4 regions of the Streptomyces sp. NPDC056160 genome follow, and region 1 is predicted to be linked to each of the others. Evidence: riboswitches for the same ligand, from Rfam matches in the RefSeq annotation. Region 1 holds a riboswitch; each other region holds the start of a gene.
What was found. A riboswitch is a leader RNA that binds a small molecule or an ion and turns the genes downstream of it on or off. The one in region 1 is predicted to bind thiamine pyrophosphate.
Positions count from the first base shown of each region.

Region 2: it holds a riboswitch for thiamine pyrophosphate, as region 1 does, so the genes downstream of both, ACFC02_RS06890 (nuclear transport factor 2 family protein) here and thiO (glycine oxidase ThiO) in region 1, are expected to answer to the same signal.
Region 3: it holds a riboswitch for thiamine pyrophosphate, as region 1 does, so the genes downstream of both, thiC (phosphomethylpyrimidine synthase ThiC) here and thiO (glycine oxidase ThiO) in region 1, are expected to answer to the same signal.
Region 4: it holds a riboswitch for thiamine pyrophosphate, as region 1 does, so the genes downstream of both, ACFC02_RS32460 (purine-cytosine permease family protein) here and thiO (glycine oxidase ThiO) in region 1, are expected to answer to the same signal.

Region 1 is NZ_JBHJUW010000038.1:52,495-57,117, reverse strand. Features, by position in the region: gene ACFC02_RS16685 (Rv2175c family DNA-binding protein) at 157-522, opposite strand; gene ACFC02_RS16680 (NAD(P)/FAD-dependent oxidoreductase) at 602-1,831, opposite strand; gene ACFC02_RS16675 (hypothetical protein) at 1,968-2,309, opposite strand; TPP riboswitch at 2,362-2,473, shown strand; gene thiO (glycine oxidase ThiO) at 2,471-3,637, shown strand; gene thiS (sulfur carrier protein ThiS) at 3,634-3,846, shown strand; gene ACFC02_RS16660 (thiazole synthase) at 3,850-4,623, shown strand, end outside.
Region 2 is NZ_JBHJUW010000012.1:63,020-67,642, forward strand. Features, by position in the region: gene ACFC02_RS06880 (glycosyltransferase family 4 protein) at 1-1,216, opposite strand, end outside; gene ACFC02_RS06885 (TetR family transcriptional regulator) at 1,518-2,135, shown strand; TPP riboswitch at 2,225-2,401, shown strand; gene ACFC02_RS06890 (nuclear transport factor 2 family protein) at 2,450-2,905, shown strand; cobalamin riboswitch at 2,984-3,055, shown strand; gene ACFC02_RS06895 (prenyltransferase/squalene oxidase repeat-containing protein) at 3,187-4,437, shown strand; gene ACFC02_RS06900 (SCO2322 family protein) at 4,434-4,623, shown strand, end outside.
Region 3 is NZ_JBHJUW010000001.1:16,461-21,083, forward strand. Features, by position in the region: gene ACFC02_RS00105 (SsgA family sporulation/cell division regulator) at 1-146, shown strand, start outside; gene ACFC02_RS00110 (YibE/F family protein) at 312-1,745, opposite strand; TPP riboswitch at 1,817-1,994, shown strand; gene thiC (phosphomethylpyrimidine synthase ThiC) at 1,987-3,792, shown strand; gene ACFC02_RS00120 (hypothetical protein) at 3,807-4,623, opposite strand, start outside.
Region 4 is NZ_JBHJUW010000121.1:7,836-12,458, forward strand. Features, by position in the region: gene ACFC02_RS32440 (DUF969 domain-containing protein) at 1-35, shown strand, start outside; gene ACFC02_RS32445 (DUF979 domain-containing protein) at 32-1,006, shown strand; gene pcp (pyroglutamyl-peptidase I) at 1,071-1,721, shown strand; gene ACFC02_RS32455 (DUF2891 domain-containing protein) at 1,721-2,740, shown strand; TPP riboswitch at 2,768-2,862, shown strand; gene ACFC02_RS32460 (purine-cytosine permease family protein) at 2,852-4,291, shown strand; gene ACFC02_RS32465 (hypothetical protein) at 4,494-4,623, shown strand, end outside.

The DNA.
Region 1 (4,623 bases):
CACGGCCTTCGGAGGTCCGGGGGCGGTCTCGGGCCGGTCTCTGCCTGCCTCTGCCTGCCTCGGCCGGGAACGACCGCGGCCCGTACGCCGGACGGATGGTTCGGTCCGGGCGGCGGGCGGCCCGGACAGCGGGCCGCCCTGTCAGTGCGCCCGGGGTCAGACGGCGAGCGCCTGGGCGCGGCGCTTCACCTCCGTGCCGCGATTCTCGCTCAGGGCCTGGGCCGGGGTGCCGGGCAGGGTCGGGTCGGGGGTGAAGAGCCACTCGATCATCTCTTCGACCGTGAAGCCGTCGTCCCGCAGGAGCGTCAGGGTCCCGGACAGGCCCTTGACGACCTTGTCCTCGTCGATGAAGGCGGCGGGGACGTGCAGCGCGCGGTTCTCACCACGGCGTACGGCGATGAGCTGGCCCTCCTTGACCAGCTGCCGCACACGCGTCACCTCGACGCCGAGCTTCTCGGCGATGTCGGGCAGGGTCAGCCAGGCGGGGACGAGCGCATCGGTCTTCGCGTCAATCTCGGTCACGGAACCAAGCGTGCCATCTGCCACTGACACTCGGAAGCCGACCCCGCCCACCTGGGCGGAGGCCGTTCGGTGCGGTTCGCTAGGCGGCGGCCGCCTTCAGCGGCCGTGACGGGTCGGCCAGCAGCGCGGGATCCATCGCCGTGCCCGCCTCGATGAGCCGTCTGCCCTGCGCGAGATCCCGCGGCCGGCCTACCGCCAACAGGGCGACCAGGCGGCTGCCGCGCAGCCAGCAGACCGTCCAGGCGGGGCCGGAGGGGTCGCCGCGCCAGACGGTGGTGTCGGCCGAGGTGTGGTGTCCGGCGTACTGCACGAAGCGGCCGAACTGCTCGGACCAGAAGTACGGCACCGGGTCGTAGACGGCCGGGGTCAGGCCGATCACGTTGGCGGCGACCGTACGCGGTCCCTGGAGCGCGTTGTCCCAGTGGTGGACCAGCAGGCGCTCGCCGTACCGGCCCGACGGGAAGGAGGCGCAGTCGCCGACCGCGTACACGTCCGCCGCACCGGCGCGCAGGTGGTCGTCGGCGAGCACTTCTCCGCGCTCGCCCAGCTCGATGCCGGAGCCCGCCAGCCAGGCGGTCGCGGGGCGGGCGCCGATGCCGACGACGACAGCGCCCGCGGGCAGGCGTGCCCCGTCGTCGAGCACGACCGCGCCGGGCTCGACGCGCGCCACGCGCGCGTGGGTGCGCAGCTCGGTACCGCTGTCGGCGTACCAGGCGGTCATCGGGGCAGCCACTTCGGCGGGCAGGACGCCCGCCAGCGGCCGGTCGGCGGCCTCCACGACCGTCACGGCGCAGCCCGCCTCGCGCGCGGCCGTGGCGAACTCGGCGCCGATCCAGCCCGCGCCGACCACGACGACGTCGTGCTGCTCGGCGAGGACCGGCCGCAGCCGTTCGGCGTCGTCCAGGGTGCGCAGCAGGTGCACGCCCGGGACGTCCTCGGCGCCGGGCAGCCGCATCGGCTCCGCGCCCGTGGCGAGGACCAGCACGTCGTACGGGACGGGTCCCTCGGAGGTGTCGAGCACATGGGCTTCGGGACGGACGGCCAGGGCCTCGCAGCCGAGCCGCAGCTCCAGGCCGAGCGCCTCGAAGTCGACGTCGAAGGCGGACCCCTCGGCCTTGCCGAGCAGGACGGCCTTGGACAGCGGTGGCCGGTCGTAGGGCTGGTGGGGTTCGGCGCCGATCAGGACGACGGTGCCGGTGAAGCCCTGCTCGCGCAGGGCGACCGCGGTCTGCACGCCGGCCATGCCCGCGCCGACGACGACCACGCGCCGCGGCTGGGCGGTGCCCTGTTCCTGCGTCTGCTCGCTCACCTGATCACCATAGTCACCTGACGTTTTGTCAGTCAGGGGGCGTGCGGAGTGACGTGCTCCACAACGCCCGCCGCCGCCCCGTCCCCCGGGGCCACGCCCGTGAACGCCGCGGCCGCCGACGCCATGCCCGCGGACGTCACCCGCCCACCTGTTCCACCACGCTCGTGCCGCTCCCGGCCTGCGACTCCCACTCCCACGTCTCCTCCAGCCGCACCCGTCCGTCGGGGAGTTCGACCACCGTCGAGACGCAGTGCCCCGAGGATGTGGTGCCGTCGTGCTTGAGCTGGACGTACCGGAAGTCGAGCCGGTCGCCCGCCCGGGTGCCCACCAGATGACCGCGGACGACGTCACCGCCCGCGTACTCGGCCCAGATCTCACCGCCCCGCTCGTGGTAGGTGAAGCGGGTGCGGGTCCCCACCTGGCCGGGGGCCTGGTCGGCGACGGGGGCGAGGACGAGACCGTCCAGCGAGGGCGGCATACAGGAGGCTCCCTTACAAAAGCGCTGCTCCAGGGGCTAGGGTGGCCACCGTACAAGCACTCGCGGGAGCCCGGACGCACCGGGCTGAGAGGGAGGCTGGCGGCCTCCGACCGTACGAACCTGATCCGGGTCATGCCGGCGAAGGGAGGGGCTGGACGCCCATGTCGTTGCCACGTACGTCAGACGTCCTCGTCGTCGGGGGCGGGATCATCGGGCTCGTGACCGCCTGGCGCGCGGCCCGCAGCGGGCTGGCCACGGCCGTGGTGGATCCCGAGCCGGGCGGCGGTGCCGCGCAGGTGGCGGCCGGGATGCTGGCCGCCGTCACGGAACTGCACTACGGCGAGGAGACGCTGCTCGGGCTGAACCTGGCCTCGGCCCGCCGCTACCCGGACTTCGCGGCCGAGCTGACCGAGCTGACCGGCCTCGACCTCGGATACCGCAGGTGCGGGACGCTCGCCGTGGCGCTGGACGCCGACGACCGCGCCCACCTGCGGGAGCTGCACGCCCTGCAACAGCGCTCCGGCCTGGAGTCGGAATGGCTGTCGGGCCGTGAGTGCCGGCGCCTGGAGCCGATGCTGGCGCCGGGCGTGCGCGGCGGGCTCCGGGTGGACGGCGACCACCAGATCGACCCGCGGCGGCTGGCTGCCGCCCTGGTGGCCGCCTGCGAGCGCACCGGCGTCCTCTTCCACCGCACGTGGGCCGAGCGGCTCACCGTCGAGCGGGAGCGGGCCACGGGCTGCGTGCTGCGCGAAGGCACCGCGCTCGGCGCCGAGCAGGTGGTGCTGGCCGCCGGCAGCCTCAGCGGACGCCTCGCGGGGGTCCCGGACGAGCTGCTGCCGCCGGTGCGGCCGGTGAAGGGGCAGGTGCTGCGGCTGACCGTGCCGAAGCGGTACGCGCCGTTCCTGAGCCGCACGGTGCGGGCCGTGGTGCGCGGCGGCCACCTCTACCTGGTGCCGCGGCTCAGCGGCGAGCTGGTCGTCGGGGCCACCAGCGAGGAGCTGGGCTGGGACACCACGGTGACGGCGGGCGGCGTCTACGAGCTGCTGCGCGACGCGCACGAGCTGGTGCCCGGCATCACCGAGCTGCCGCTGACCGAGACCCGGGCCGGGCTGCGCCCCGGCTCCCCCGACAACGCGCCGCTGCTCGGCCCGACCGGTCTGGACGGGCTGCTCGTGGCGACCGGCCACTACCGCAACGGCGTGCTGCTCACGCCGGTCACCGGTGACGTCATGGCCCACGTGCTGACGACCGGCGAGCTGCCGGACGAGGCCCGCCCCTTCACCCCGCGGCGCTTTCGCGCCGCCGCCCTCACGGAGCAGTCCGCATGACCCTCCCCGTCCGCATCTCCGTCAACGGCGAGCCGCGCGAGTTCGCGCCCGGCACAGCCCTGGACACCGTCGTGCGGGCCCTGACCGCGGCGCCCTCCGGGGTGGCCGCCGCCCTCAACGAGACCGTCGTCCCGCGCGACCGGTGGCCCGCCACCGCCCTGACCGAGGGCGACCGCGTCGAGATCCTCACCGCCGTCCAAGGAGGCTGACCCATGGCCGACGACCCCTTCGTCCTCGGTGGTACGTCCTTCACGTCCCGGCTGATCATGGGCACCGGCGGGGCGCCCAGCCTGGACGTCCTCGAACGGTCGCTGGTGGCCTCCGGCACGGAGCTGACCACGGTCGCGATGCGCCGGGTGGACCCTTCCGTGCACGGCTCCGTGCTGTCCGTGCTGGAAGAGCTCGGCATCCGGGTGCTGCCCAACACCGCGGGCTGCTTCACGGCCGGCGAGGCGGTCCTCACCGCCCGCCTCGCCCGGGAGGCGCTCGGCACCGACCTGGTCAAACTGGAGGTCATCGCCGACGAGCGCACGCTGCTGCCCGACCCCATCGAACTGCTGGACGCGGCGGAGACGCTGGTCGACGACGGCTTCACGGTGCTGCCGTACACCAACGACGACCCCGTACTCGCCCGGAAGCTGGAGGACGTCGGCTGCGCCGCGATCATGCCGCTGGGCTCGCCGATCGGGTCCGGGCTCGGGATCCGCAACCCGCACAACTTCCAGCTGATCGTGGAGCACGCGCGCGTGCCGGTGATCCTGGACGCGGGCGCCGGCACGGCCTCGGACGCGGCGCTGGCCATGGAGCTGGGCTGCGCGGGCGTGATGCTCGCCTCGGCGGTGACGCGGGCGCAGGAACCGGCGCTCATGGCCGAGGCGATGCGGCACGCGGTGACGGCCGGCCGCCTGGCCCGGCTGGCGGGCCGCATCCCCCGGCGGCACTTCGCCCAGGCGTCCTCCCCGGCGGACGGCCTGGCCGACCTGGAC
Region 2 (4,623 bases), on a different contig from region 1:
GGCCGAGCCGGTCCCGCAGCGCGGGGTCCCCCAGCAGCCGGGTCAGGGCGGCGGCCAGCTCGCCCGCGTCGCCCGGCGGCACCGCCAGGCAGGTCTCCCCGTCCCGCCCGGCGACCTCGGGGATGGCGCCGCCGGTCGTGGCGACCAGCGGTGTCCCGGTGGCCATCGCCTCGGCGGCCGGCAGCGAGAAGCCCTCGTAGAGCGACGGCACGCAGGCGACCTCGGCCGAGCGGACCAGGTCGACCAGTTCGGCGTCCGAGATGCCCTTGACGAACTGGACGGCGTCCTTCAGGCCGTAGCGCTCGACGGCCCGGGCGACCGGCCCCTCCGCGGGCTGCTTGCCGACGACGACCAGGTGCGCGCCGGGGTGTTCCGCGCGGACCTTCGCCAGTGCCTCCACGAGGAAGACGAGACCCTTGAGCGGTACGTCCGCGCTGGAGGTGGTCACGATCCGGCCCGGCACCTGCGGCACGGACGGGTCGGGTGAGAACAGGTCGGTGTCGGCGCCGATGTGGACGACGTGGATGCGGTCGGGCCGTACGCCGAGGTGGTCGACGATCTCCTGCCGGGACGTGCCGGAGACGGTGAGCAGGGACGGCAGGCGGCGCGCGACCCGCTTCTGCATCCGGGTGAAGGCGTACCAGCGCCGCACCGACCACTGCCGCTGGCGGGTCGTCGCGGCGTCCAGCTCCAGCTGTCGGTCCACGGTGATGGGGTGGTGGACGGTGGTGACCAGGGGGGCGCCGACGTCGCCGAGGAGGCCGTAGCCGAGGGTCTGGTTGTCGTGGACGACGTCGAACTCGCCGCGGCGGGCGCGCAGGTGGCGGCGGGCGCGCAGCGAGAAGGTCAGCGGCTCGGGGAAGCCGCCGGTCCACATGGTGGCGACCTCCAGCGCGTCGATCCAGTCGCGGTACTCGCCGCGCTTCGGGGTGCGGAAGGGGTCGGGCTGCCGGTAGAGGTCGAGGCTGGGCAGTTCGGTCAGGCGCAGCGTGCCGGCGTGGCCGTCGTCCTCGTCGAGGACGGGGTACGGCTGGGCGCCGATGACCTCGACGCGGTGGCCGAGGCGGGCCAGTTCGCGCGAGAGGTGGCGTACGTAGACGCCCTGGCCGCCGCAGAACGGGTTCCCCTTGTAGGTGAGGAGCGCGATCCTGAGCGCTCGGCCGCCGTCCTGGGCGGGGTCCGCCGGGGACCCGGCCCAACTGGCCTCAGCGGTCACTTAGGGCCCCCTTCTGACTGCACCGTCCCGCGAGATTACGCCGGGACGCTAATCTAGAACAAGTTTCAGACTTGATCGTCTTGATCGTTCAGGAGGGTTCGAATCTACCGGCAGGTAGCCGCGCTGTGAGCCGGGGAGCGGGTGATTCGCGCCACGGCTCGGGCCATGGCCTCGGCCGGGCTCTTCCCTGCGGCCTTGGCCGGGCGCTTCCCTGTTCCGGCCGCGGCCGGGCGCTCCACGGCCGGAGCCCTGCCACGCCGTCCGATCCCCCGCCCCCACCGACTGCCACGGAGCGCGACCCATGCCTGCGCAAGCCAGTACCTCCCGGTCGGACGCGCCGCCGCTCACCGAGCGGCAGGAGGCGCGCCGCCGCCGCATCCTGCGCGCGAGCGCGCAGCTGGCCTGCCGGGGCGGCTTCGACGCGGTGCAGATGCGGGAGGTGGCGGAGTCCTCGCAGGTGGCGCTCGGCACGCTGTACCGGTACTTCCCGTCCAAGGTGCACCTGCTGGTCGCCACGATGCGGGACCAGCTGGAGCGGCTGCACGGCACGCTGCGCAAGCGGCCACCGGCCGGTGACAGCGCGGCCGAGCGGGTGGCGGAGACGCTGATGCGCGCCTTCTTCGCGCTCCAGCGCGAGCCGGAGCTGGCGGACGCGATGGTGCGCGCCCTGACTTTCGCGGACCGCAGCGTGAGCCCCGAGGTCGACCAGGTCTCCCGGCAGACCACGGCGATCATCCTGGACGCGATGGGCCAGGACGACCCGAGCCCCGAGCAGCTCGCCGTCGTCCGGGTCGTCGAGCACACCTGGCTCTCGGCCCTGATCACCTGGCTCTCGGGCCGCGCGTCCATCGCGCAGGTCCAGGTCGACATCGAGACGGTGTGCCGGCTGATCGACCTGACCGGGGGCGAGCGCGAATAGCCGGTATGCCGATGTATGCGCGATCAGTCGGATTTTTCCGGCTTCAGGTATTGCGTCAGGCTGTGCGCGTTCTATTCTGGAAGGGCCTACGAGGCGAGTGAGGGAGTCCGACCGGAGTAGCCGACTTCCGCGAGACGCTACGGCATCCGCTGGGGCCGACGTCGACGGTAGGGCTGAGAGGCCGGAAGGTTCGCAGCAGAACCGGAAGGCGACCCCCATCACCTGATCCGGACCATACCGGCGAAGGGAACCCGTCTCGTAGGTTTTTCGCGCGCCCGCGCCCATGCGGCGGCTGCTATGCAGGGCCCATGGACATGGACCCTCTTGAGCGCCTCCGCGCCGAACACGCCTGCGAACGGCTGATCGTCGACTTCGTCCACCGCCTGGACCTGGGCGATCCTGCCTCCGTGGCCGAGCTGTTCGTCCCGGACGGGGTGTGGCAGTGGCCGCCGCCCGGGGACGGCAGGCGGGTGGAGGGGCGCGACGCCCTGCGGAGGTACTTCGGCTCCCGCCCGGCGGGCCGGCTCTCGCGCCGCGTGATGTCCAACGTCCTCGTCACGGTGGCCTCCGCGGACACGGCGACGGCCACCTCGTACTTCACCACCTACCGCGTCGACGGCCACGCCGCCGCCCACGGCATGGTGCCGCCCGACCCGCCCGTCCAGGTCGGTGACTACGCCGACGTCTTCCGCCGGACCGGCGAGGGTGACTGGCTGCTGGTCTCCCGGACCCTGCGCCTGCCGTTCGGCGGACCCACGCCCGAGCTGTAGCCGCGGGCCCGTGCAGCCGCCCCGCAGCCGCTCCCGGCCCGGCCGGTAGAGTGGCCCGGTCGTTTCACGCCTGTCCGGGGGGAAGCCGGTGCGAATCCGGCGCTGACCCGCAACCGTAGACCGCCCACGTGGCGGCGAGCCGGAATGCCCCGGGCGCGCGCGTGAGCGGCTCGCGTACGCCGGCAGCCCGCCGCCGTACGGCACCGTCGAGGGATACGGAGCCGAGCCGCCGGGGTGTCCCGTGCTGTCCGGCTCCCCGCAGGGAGAGGCTTCCGCCGATCATGAACATACGCCGCAGCGCAGCGGCCCTGGCCGCCGTCGCCGCCGTCGCCGTGATCGGTGTCCCGGCGCAGGCCGCCGTCGCCGACTCCGCCCCGTCCCCCTCCGCCTCCCCCGCGCTCCCGCCGGGGCTGTACGGCAGCACCGACCCGAAGTACGACGGTGTCTGGCGCCAGTCCCTCGCGCTGCTCGCGCAGCACACCGTGGGAGTGCGGCCCGCCGCGCGGGCCGTGGACTGGCTGGCCGGGCAGCAGTGCGCGAGCGGCGCGTTCGCGCCCTTCCGCGCCGACCCGTCCAAGGCGTGCGACGCCAAGACCGCCGTCGACTCCAACAGCACCGCCGCAGCCGTCCAGGCGCTCGCCGTGCTCGGCGGCCACGACGCCGTGACCGGCAAGGCCGTCTCCTGGCTGAAGTCCGTGCAGAACAAGGACGGCGGCTGGGGCTACACGCCCGGCGGGCCCAGCGACGCCAACTCGACCTCGGTCGTCGTCGGCGCCCTCGCCGCCGTGGGCGAGAAGCCCGCCTCCGTCGTCAAGGACGGCAAGTCCCCCTACGACGCCCTGCTGAAGCTGGCCCTGCCGTGCACGGGTGACGGCGCGGGTGCGTTCGCCTACCAGCCGGACAAGCACGGCAAGCTCGCGGCCAACGCGGACGCGACCGCCGCCGGTGTGGTCGGCGCGCTCGGTCAGGGACTGGCCGCCACACCGCAGGGGAAGACGGGCGACGCGGCCCGCTGCACCGACACCGGTGCCGCCACCCCCGCGCGGGCCGCCGCGGGCGGCGCCGCCTACCTCGCGCACGCCGTCGCCAAGGACGGCCACCTCACCTCCGCGCTCCCCGGCGCCACCGCCCAGCCCGACTACGGCAACACCGCAGACGCGGTCGTCGCGCTCGCCGCGCAGGGCGGTGCCGGGCAGGCGCACAAGCCGCTGGAGTGGCTGGAGAAGAACGCCGGGACCTGGGCGGCCCAGAGCGGCCCGGCCGCGTACGCCCAGCTGATCTTCGCCGCCCACGCCACCGGCACCGACCCGCGCGCCTTCGGCGGCCTCGACCTGGTCAAGGCACTGAACGCGACCGGCCCGGCGCCGCAGCAGGCCGCGACGGGCAGCACGAGCGGCGACGCGACGGAGCGGAGCGACAACTCCTCGCACACCGCCTGGTGGATCGTCGGCGGGGTCTGCCTGGTCGTCGTCCTCGGTGCCGTCGCCTGGCTGGGCATGCGCGGCAGCCGTGCCAAGAGGCAGCAGCCGTGATACGCCGCCGCCTGAGCGCCCTGCCGGGCACGTCCCTGCTGTCCGCGCTGCTCCTGGCCGCCGTCGTCCTGCTGTCGGCGGCCGTCAGCCCGGCCCAGGCGGCCGGGTACCGCTACTGGTCCTTCTGGGACCGCGACGGCGGCAGCTGGACGTACGCCACGCAGGGGCCGTCCACGGCCCGGCCCG
Region 3 (4,623 bases), on a different contig from region 1:
GCTCCTCCACGGCTTCCCTGGTGGCGTTCCTCGACCGCACGGACAAACTGGTGCCGCTGGGCCAGGAAGGTGCTCTGGCCGACTTCGACGCGCATCTCGACGAGGCCCTGGACCGGATCCTGGCGGAAGAGCAGAGCGCGGGCTGAAGCGTTTCTGCAAGCGGGCGTGTGCTGTGGAGTAACGCTTCACCGCCCGGCCCGAGACACGAAGCCGGCCCGATCCGAGGCCTGAGGGGCGGCCCGAGGCCTGAGGCCCGGCCCGAGGAGCAGGCCGGGCCAGCCCTCAGCCCCTTCACCGTCCCCGGTGAGGCCTCATTGCTTGCGCCGTCTGCCCCGGCCACCGCGCGCGGGAGCGGGGAGCCCGGCCGCCGCCCGGTTCCGCACCGCCTCCGGGCGGTCGGCCGAGACGACGAGGGCCGCCAGGGCCGTGGTGACCGGCACCGAGGCGACCAGGCCGATCGAGCCCACGAGGGTGCGCACGATCTCCTCGGCGACGAGTTCACTGGTGGCGACGGTCCCCACGCTGCTCTGCGCGATGGAGAAGAGGAGCAGCAGCGGCAGCGCCGCGCCCGCGTACGCGAGGACCAGAGTGTTGACGACGGACGCGATGTGGTCGCGCCCGATGCGGATGCCGGCGCGGTACAGCCCGCGCCAGCCCATGGACGGGTTGGCCTCGTGCAGCTCCCAGATCGCCGACGTCTGGGTCACCGTCACGTCGTCGAGGACGCCGAGCGAGCCGATGATCACGCCGGCGAGGAGCAGGCCGCTCATGTCGATCGCCGGATAAAGACCGTGGATCAGGCCGGTGTCGTCGTCGGTGTTGCCCGTGAGCGCGGCCCAGCCGATGAACAGCGAACCCAGGACGCCGATCAGCACCAGGGAGATCAGCGTGCCGAGCACCGCCACCGAGGTCCGGGCGGACAGGCCGTGGCACATGTACAGCGCGATCAGCATGATCGCGCTCGACCCGACCACGGCCACGACCAGCGGGTTCGACCCTTGCAGGATCGCGGGCAGGATGAACAGGTCCAGCACCAGGAAGCTGATGGCCAGCGCTACCAGCGCCATGACGCCCCGCAGCCGCCCGACGACCACGACGGCGAGTGCGAAGATCCCGGCCAGCAGCGTCATGGGCAAACCCCGGCTCACGTCCGTGACCGAGTACTGCAGTTCCCGCGGCGCCGCGGGCTCGTAGGCGACCACGACCTTCTCGCCCTGGTGCAACTGCCGCGACTGGTCCGGCTGCACGATCTCGGTGAAGGTGCGCCCCTCGTCCTTGCCGGTGTCGACTCGGACCGTGGCCTTCTTGCAGGTCCCGGACGCCTGTGCCTGGGCAGAGGCGCCCTCGGCGGTGGAGGTGTCCCCGGTGGGTGTGTCACCGGAGGCGTTCACCGCCTTGCAGCTCACCGACACCACCACGGTGACCGTGGCCTGCTGCGTCTGCCGGTCGAATCCCACGCCGGTGCGCTCGTGCGCGGGGGCGCCGCCCGGCCAGAGCGCGACGAGGCCGACCACGACCGCGGCTGCGAAGGGAATCAGGATCGCGGCGATGACCTTGCGGAGGTGCTGGGAGACCGGGGCGGCGGGGCCGTGGCTGTGCCCGTGCCCGTGACTGTGCCCCTGCTCTGGACCGGGCCCGTGCCCCTGGCCGTGGGGACTGCCCTGCCCGGACGCATGTCCCTGCCCGGCCCCGGCGTCGGGGCGCGGTTCCGGCGGCGGCTGGGGGAACTGCTGTGTCGTGGTCACCGCCAGATCATCGCAAGAAGGGCAGGGGCCCACTGTTCACCGCGCCCCATATGACGCTAGCGTGGAGGCACCTTTGCACACGCGGGAGCTCGGAGCACCGGGCTGAGAGGGCGCTGACCTTCGTCTTCGCGATGTTTCACGTGGAACGAGAGACGTTCCCCGGGAACCGCCGCCGGACGGAAGCCGCTGCGTCGACCGCCGAACCTGTTACCGGGTAATGCCGGCGTAGGGAGTAGGTCTCATGACCAACAAGGACGCACGCACGCCTGCCTCCGCGCAGTTCTCCAGCGACGGGGAGCAGCCCGCTTCCCGCGACGAGGCCGGGGTGTCCATCGGCTGGCACAAGGCGTATGTCGAGGGCTCACGCCCCGATCTGCGGGTGCCGGTCCGCCAGGTGCACCTCACCAACGGGCAGTCGGTCACGCTCTACGACACTTCGGGCCCGTACACCGATCCGCTCGTCGACACCGATGTCCGCCGTGGCCTGTCGCCGCTGCGGGAGAACTGGATCATCGCCCGCGGCGATACCGAGGAGTACGCGGGTCGGCCGGTCCGTCCCGAGGACGACGGGATCAAGCACACCGCACCGCGCGGGGGCCTGCGCAACCTCGACGCGGTGTTCCCGGGCCGGCCGCGCCAGCCGCGGCGGGGCCGCGACGGGCAGGCCGTGACGCAACTGGCTTACGCCCGCCGGGGGGAGATCACACCGGAGATGGAGTTCGTGGCCGTCCGGGAGAACGTTTCGCCCGAGGTCGTCCGCGAGGAGATCGCGGCAGGCCGCGCGGTGCTCCCGGCCAACGTGAACCACCCTGAGATCGAACCGATGATCATCGGCAAGCGGTTCCTGGTGAAGGTCAACGCCAACATCGGCAACTCCGCGGTGACTTCCTCGATCGAGGAGGAGGTCGAGAAGATGACGTGGGCGACCCGCTGGGGTGCCGACACCGTCATGGACCTCTCCACCGGCCGCAACATCCACACGACGCGTGAATGGGTACTGCGCAACTCCCCCGTGCCCATCGGGACGGTGCCGCTCTACCAGGCCCTGGAAAAGGTCGACGGCAGGGCCGAGGAACTGACCTGGGAGGTCTACAAGGACACGGTCGTCGAGCAGGCCGAACAGGGCGTGGACTACATGACCGTCCACGCCGGCGTACGCCTCGCGTACGTGCCGCTGACCGCCAACCGCAAGACCGGCATCGTCTCGCGCGGCGGCTCGATCATGGCCGCCTGGTGCCTCGCGCACCACAAGGAGTCGTTCCTCTACGAGAACTTCGAGGAACTCTGCGAGATCCTCGCCGCCTACGACGTCACGTACTCCCTCGGTGACGGCCTCAGGCCGGGATCGATCGCGGACGCCAACGACGAGGCGCAGTTCGCTGAGTTGCGCACGCTCGGGGAACTCAACACGGTCGCCAAGCGTTTCCACGTACAGACGATGATCGAGGGCCCGGGCCACGTCCCGATGCACAAGATCAAGGAGAACATCGACCTTCAGCAGGAGATCTGTGATGAAGCTCCGTTCTATACGCTCGGACCGCTGACGACGGACGTCGCTCCGGCGTACGACCACATCACCTCCGGTATCGGTGCCGCCATGATCGCCTGGTGGGGCACGGCGATGCTCTGTTACGTCACGCCCAAGGAGCATCTGGGCCTGCCCAACCGCGACGACGTGAAGACCGGGGTCATCACCTACAAGATCGCCGCGCACGCGGCCGACCTCGCCAAGGGACACCCGGGCGCCCAGGAGTGGGACGACGCGCTCTCCGACGCCCGTTTCGAGTTCCGGTGGGAGGACCAGTTCAACCTGGCCCTCGACCCGGACACGGCACGGGAGTTCCACGACGAGACCCTCCCGGCGGAGCCCGCCAAGACGGCGCACTTCTGCTCGATGTGCGGGCCGAAGTTCTGTTCGATGAAGATCTCTCAGGACATCCGCCGGGAGCACGGCACCAGCCGGACCGAGATCGAGGAGGGCATGGCCCAGAAGTCGAAGGAGTTCGCCGCCGCGGGCAACCGGGTGTACCTGCCGCTCGCTGAGTGAGTTCGCCGCCGTGGTCACTCCGGCTGGTGTTCCGGTCCTCCGAAGTCCGGGCTGGTGAAGTCGGGGCTGGAGTAGCTGGGACGCGGGCCCGGGACACCGTCGCCCGGGCTGCTGAAGCCGGGACGGCCGTAGCCGAGGTGCGGCATGCGGCCGCCCGGTGCCGACGGGTCCGTCCGGTACGGCGTGACGGACCCGGAGGCCGCGAGGGCCTCGCGCAGGAACGGCAGGATGCCCCGTTCGAGCAGGGCCTCCTGCCAGGCGGCGCGGGCCTGGGCGAGCTCCCCGTCGAGTTCCCCGTACGGCGCGGTGCCCGGTGACGGGCGGTTGCGCAGCGCGGTGAGCAGCAGGCCCGCCCCGGCCGCCAGGATGGCGGCAGCGGTCACGGCGCCGAACACCCAGCCGACGGTGACCAGGCTCTGGGCGAAGGCCGGTGCGGGGTCGAGCATCTTCAGTATGTAGCCGACGAGGAGGAAGAGAGCGGCGGCGACGCCGGCGAGGACAGGGGCGAGGACCGCGACGACGGCGGCGGCGCCCGCACCGCTGGTCTCGACGGCCTCGCCGACGGTGGCCGCGAGTCCTGCCGCGGTTCCTGCGGACTCCGCGGTGCCGCTCTCGCGGACGGACGCGGGGACGGCCGGCGCGGGGCGGCGCAGGTCCTCGCGGACCTTCACGTAGTGGTGGTACTCGGTGGCCGCGGCGGCGGTGATCAGGGCCGTGGCGTCGAGTGCCATGGTGCGCAGTTGTTCGGTGTTGAGCCGCTGTCCGGCGGCGCCCGGTTCAAGGTGGTGCGGGGCGGAGCGCAGCGCCTCATCGAGGAGCCGCTCGTATTCC
Region 4 (4,623 bases), on a different contig from region 1:
ACGACCTGCCGCTGCCGAAGGGAACCGCCAAGTGATCAAGGTCGAATGGCTCTACTGGCTGGTGGGTCTCGTCTTCGTCGTCATGGCCGTGCAGATGGCCGCCGACCGCAGCAACCCGAAGCGGTGGACGTCCGCGGCCTTCTGGGGCCTGCTCGGACTCACCTTCCCCTACGGGACCGGGGTGGCGAACGCCGAGTCGGGCAACGGCGGCTGGACCCTGCCCGCCGAACCGCTCGGTGTGGCGGTCCTCGTCCTGATCGTGCTCGCCGGGTTCAACTTCCTCGGCAAGGGTGTGCCGGTGACCACCACCGCCGAGCAGCGCGAGGCCTCCGCCTCCCGGCTCGGCAGCAAGATCTTCATCCCCGCCCTGACGATCCCGGTGGTCGCGATCGTCTGTGCCTCCGTGCTCGACGACTCCGGCCTGTTCGAGAAGGGCAAGGCCACGCTGCTCGGCCTCGGCGTCGGATGCGTCGTCGCCCTCGTCGTCGGCATGCTGGTCACCGGCGAGAAGAAGCTCTCCGTGCCGCTGCACTCCGGCCGCTCCATGCTGGAGGCGATGGGTTCCGCGCTGCTGCTGCCCCAGCTCCTCGCCGTGCTCGGGTCGATCTTCGCGCTGGCCGGCGTCGGCACCCAGGTCGGCAAGATCGTGAACGACGTGCTGCCGGACAACTCGAAGTACCTCGCCGTGATCGCTTACTGCGTGGGCATGTTCCTGTTCACCGTGATCATGGGCAACGCGTTCGCCGCTTTCCCGGTCATGACGGCGGCGATCGGCTGGCCCATCCTCATCGAGCAGATGCACGGCAACGAGGCCGCCGTCCTCGCGATCGGCATGCTGGCCGGTTTCGCCGGCACGCTCTGCACGCCGATGGCCGCCAACTTCAACATCGTCCCGGCCACCCTGCTCGAACTGAAGGACCAGTACGGACCGATCAAGGCGCAGCTCCCGACGGCGCTGCCGCTCCTGGTCTGCTGCACCGTGATCATGGCGGTCTTCGCCTTCTGAGCCACCCGGCCCGCGCCGCCCGCCCCCGGCCCGTCCCACCGTCGTTCCCCGTGAAGGAAGTCCCATGACCCGTGTGCTCGTCACCGGCTTCGCCCCCTTCGGCGGCGAGAGCGTGAACCCGTCCTGGCAGGCGGCCCGCCTCCTGGCCGCCGAACCGCCCGCCGGACTCACGGTCACCGCCGCCGAACTGCCCTGCGTCTTCGCCACCTGCCTGGACGCGCTGCGGGACGCGGTCCGCGCGGCGGCCCCCGAGCTGGTCCTCTGCCTGGGCCAGGCGGGCGGTCGGGCGGCCGTCACCGTCGAACGCGTCGCCATCAACATCGACGACGCACGCATCCCCGACAACGCCGGGGCCCAGCCCGTCGACGAACCGGTCGTCCCCGGCGGCCCCGCCGCCTACTTCTCCTCCCTCCCCGTCAAGGCCTGCGTCGCCGCCGTGCGCGGGGCCGGGGTCCCGGCCGCCGTCTCCCACACGGCGGGCACGTTCGTCTGCAACCACGTCGCGTACGGCCTCGGCCACCTCATCGCCACCGAGTTCCCGCACGTCCGCGGCGGCTTCGTACACGTCCCCTGGGCGCCCGAGCAGGTCACCGACGGCACCGCCCCGGCCCTGGAGCCCGCCACCGTGGCCCGCGGGCTGCGCGCCCTGCTGGTCGCCGCCGCCGGCACGCCCACGGAGCAGGACCTGAAGATCACCGAGGGGGCCACCCACTGATGCCGCTCACCTCCTACGCGACGCCCTTCGCCCGGCTCGCCCTCGCCAACATCACCCGCGAGTACCCCAACTTCCCCGCCCACCTGGTCACCTCCGCCGAGCAGGACACACGGCCGAGCAGCCTCCACCCGGCCTTCTACGGCGCCTACGACTGGCACTCCTCGGTCCACATGCACTGGCTGCTCGTGCGCGTGCTGCGCCGACACGGCGGCACACCCGCGCTCGCCGAGACCGCGCCCTACGTGGACGTGCTCGACCGGCACCTCACCGCGCGGAACATCACCGCCGAAGCCGCCTACCTCCTGGACCGGCCCTCCTTCGAGCGGCCGTACGGCTGGGCCTGGCTGGTGGCGCTGGCCGCCGAGTGCCGGGCGTACGCGGGGGCGGCGGGCGCGCGCTGGGCCGAGGCCCTGGCACCGGGCGTCGCCGCCGTCGAGCGGCTGCTCGCCGGCTGGCTCCCGAAGGCCACCTATCCCGTGCGCCACGGCAACCATCCCAACAGCGCCTTCGCGCTCGGTCTGCTCCTGGACTCCGGGGAGCTGTCCGCCCCGACCGCCGACGCCGTACGGGAACGTCTGCTGGCCTGGTTCGCCGACGACCACGACGCTCCCGCCCACTGGGAGCCGTCGGGCCAGGACTTCCTGTCGCCCGCGCTGACCGAGGCCGACGCGATGCGCCGGGTGCTCGCCCCGGAGGCCTTCGCCTCCTGGCTCGACCGGTTCCTGCCCGCCCTGCGCTCGGGCGCGTCCTGCCCGTCGCTGGACGTGCCCGTGGTCTCCGACCACGCCGATCCGCAGATCGGTCACCTGCTGGGCCTGGCCCTCAGCAGGGCCGCCGCGCTGCGTTCGATCGCCGGGGCGCTGCCGGACGGTCCGGTCCGCACCCGCCTCGCCGAGGCGGCAAGGGCACACCTCGCGGCAGGCCTGCCCGCCGTGGAGCGCGGCGACTTCACCACCGACCACTGGCTGGCCACCTTCGCCGTGCTCGCGCTCGACGGGGACCGCCCCGGCGGGGCCTGACACCGGGCCGGGCTATCCTGGCGGCCGTACCTGGACACGGGGTGCCCCTGCGCGGGGCTGAGATCACACCCGTCGAACCTGAACCAGTTAGGACTGGCGGAGGGATGTCACATGTCATTGCCGCATGCCCGCACCGAGCCGGCCGCCGCCGGCCCGCGGCGCGTCTTCGACGGACGGATGCCGACGGCCCCCGGTGATCTGCGGATGGAGGCACGCGGGATCACGCCGGTGCCCGAGGACACCCGCTACGGCGGCCCGGGGCGGCTGTTCACCGTCTGGTTCGCCCCCAACCTGACCATGACCGGCGTGTTCAGCGGCACCGTGGGTGCCACGCTCGGGCTCGACTTCACCACCGCCCTGGCCGCCGTCGTGCTCGGCACCGTGCTGGGCGCGGTGCCCACCGCCTACCTGGGCACCTGGGGAAGCCGGACCGGGGCGGCGCAGATGCCCCTGGCCCGGCTGGCGTTCGGCCGGGCCGTCACCGTGCCGGGCATGTTGCAGTGGCTGTCGTCGATCGCCTGGGACGCGCTGATCGGCCTGTTCGGCGGGGAGGCGCTGGCCCAGTTGTGCGGCTGGCCGTTCTGGGCGGGCGTCCTGGTGATGATGGCGGGCCAGGGGGCGCTGGGCGTGCTCGGCTACGAGGTGATCCACCGGCTGCAGACGGTGATGACCTTCGCGCTCGCCGCGGCCTTCGCCGTCCTCGCGGCCAAGCTCGTCCACGGCGCCCACCCGGCCGCGACCGCCACCGTGCACGGCGCCGACCGGGCCGGGGCGTTCGCCCTGACCTGCACCGTCGCGCTGAGCCTCGCCCTGTCCTGGGCCCCCTACGCCAGTGACTTCAGCCGCTACCTGCCCCGTACGGCATCGCGTCCGCGCATGTTCTGGTGCACGCTGCTCGGCATCGGCCTGTCCTTCGTGGCGGTACAGGCGCTCGGCCTGTGGGGCGCCGCCGAGTTCACCGACCAGACCGCCCACGGTGTCGACACGCTGCTCGGCGGGGGCGCGCTCGGCGCGTTCGGGCTCCTGGCGATCGCGCTCGCGGCGCTGTGCAGCAACGCCATGAACGACTACAGCGGGTCGCTGGCGCTGCAGACCATGGGCGTACGCCTGCCCCGGCCGCCGGCCGCCGCCCTCGCCGCGGTCCTCGGGTTCCCGCTGGTGCTGTGGATGCACGCGGCCGACACCACCGCGCGCTTCCAGAACGTGCTGCTGTTCGTCGGGTACTGGATCCCGGCCTTCGTCGCCATCGTGATCGTCGACTGGGCCGCCCGGGCCCGCGCCCGCGGCGGGCGCCCCGTCGAGCTGTCACACGAGACGGACCGCCCCCAGCCCTGGTGGCCGGCGCTCACCGCGTTCGTCGTCGCCTTCGCCGTCTCCGTGCCGTTCATGAACACCGGCCTGTACACGGGCCCGGCCGCCCGGGCCCTGCACGGCGCCGATCTCGCCTATCCGGTGGCGTTCGCGGCGGCCCTGCTCGTGTACGCGCCGTTGCGCGCGCAGCGGCGGCCGCGTACGGCGGACGGGGCGGCCGGCGACGGGGTCCGGGGGTAGGAACAGCTTCGGCGCCGTGGCCGCTGCGCGATTTCGCCCGCGACCGCTTTCCGGTGGACGCCGCTCCGCCGGTCCGCCGCCGGCCGCGGCCTGAACGAAGTGCGCGGTCCCCCGTTCGGCCCCACACTGGGTAGTGCCTCGCCGCGTGCGGCACGCGGGGCCGGGTGAAGAGAGTCCGCCGGTGCTCCCCTCGGGAGGCTCCATGGTTGTGGTGGCACTGTGCACGCCGATCGCGATGATGCTGCTCCTGCTGGGGATGGACGCCTTCGAGGAACTCCTGTCCCGGTGGGCGAGCGAACCGGACGACGAGACGTCGGAACCGGAACCGCCGA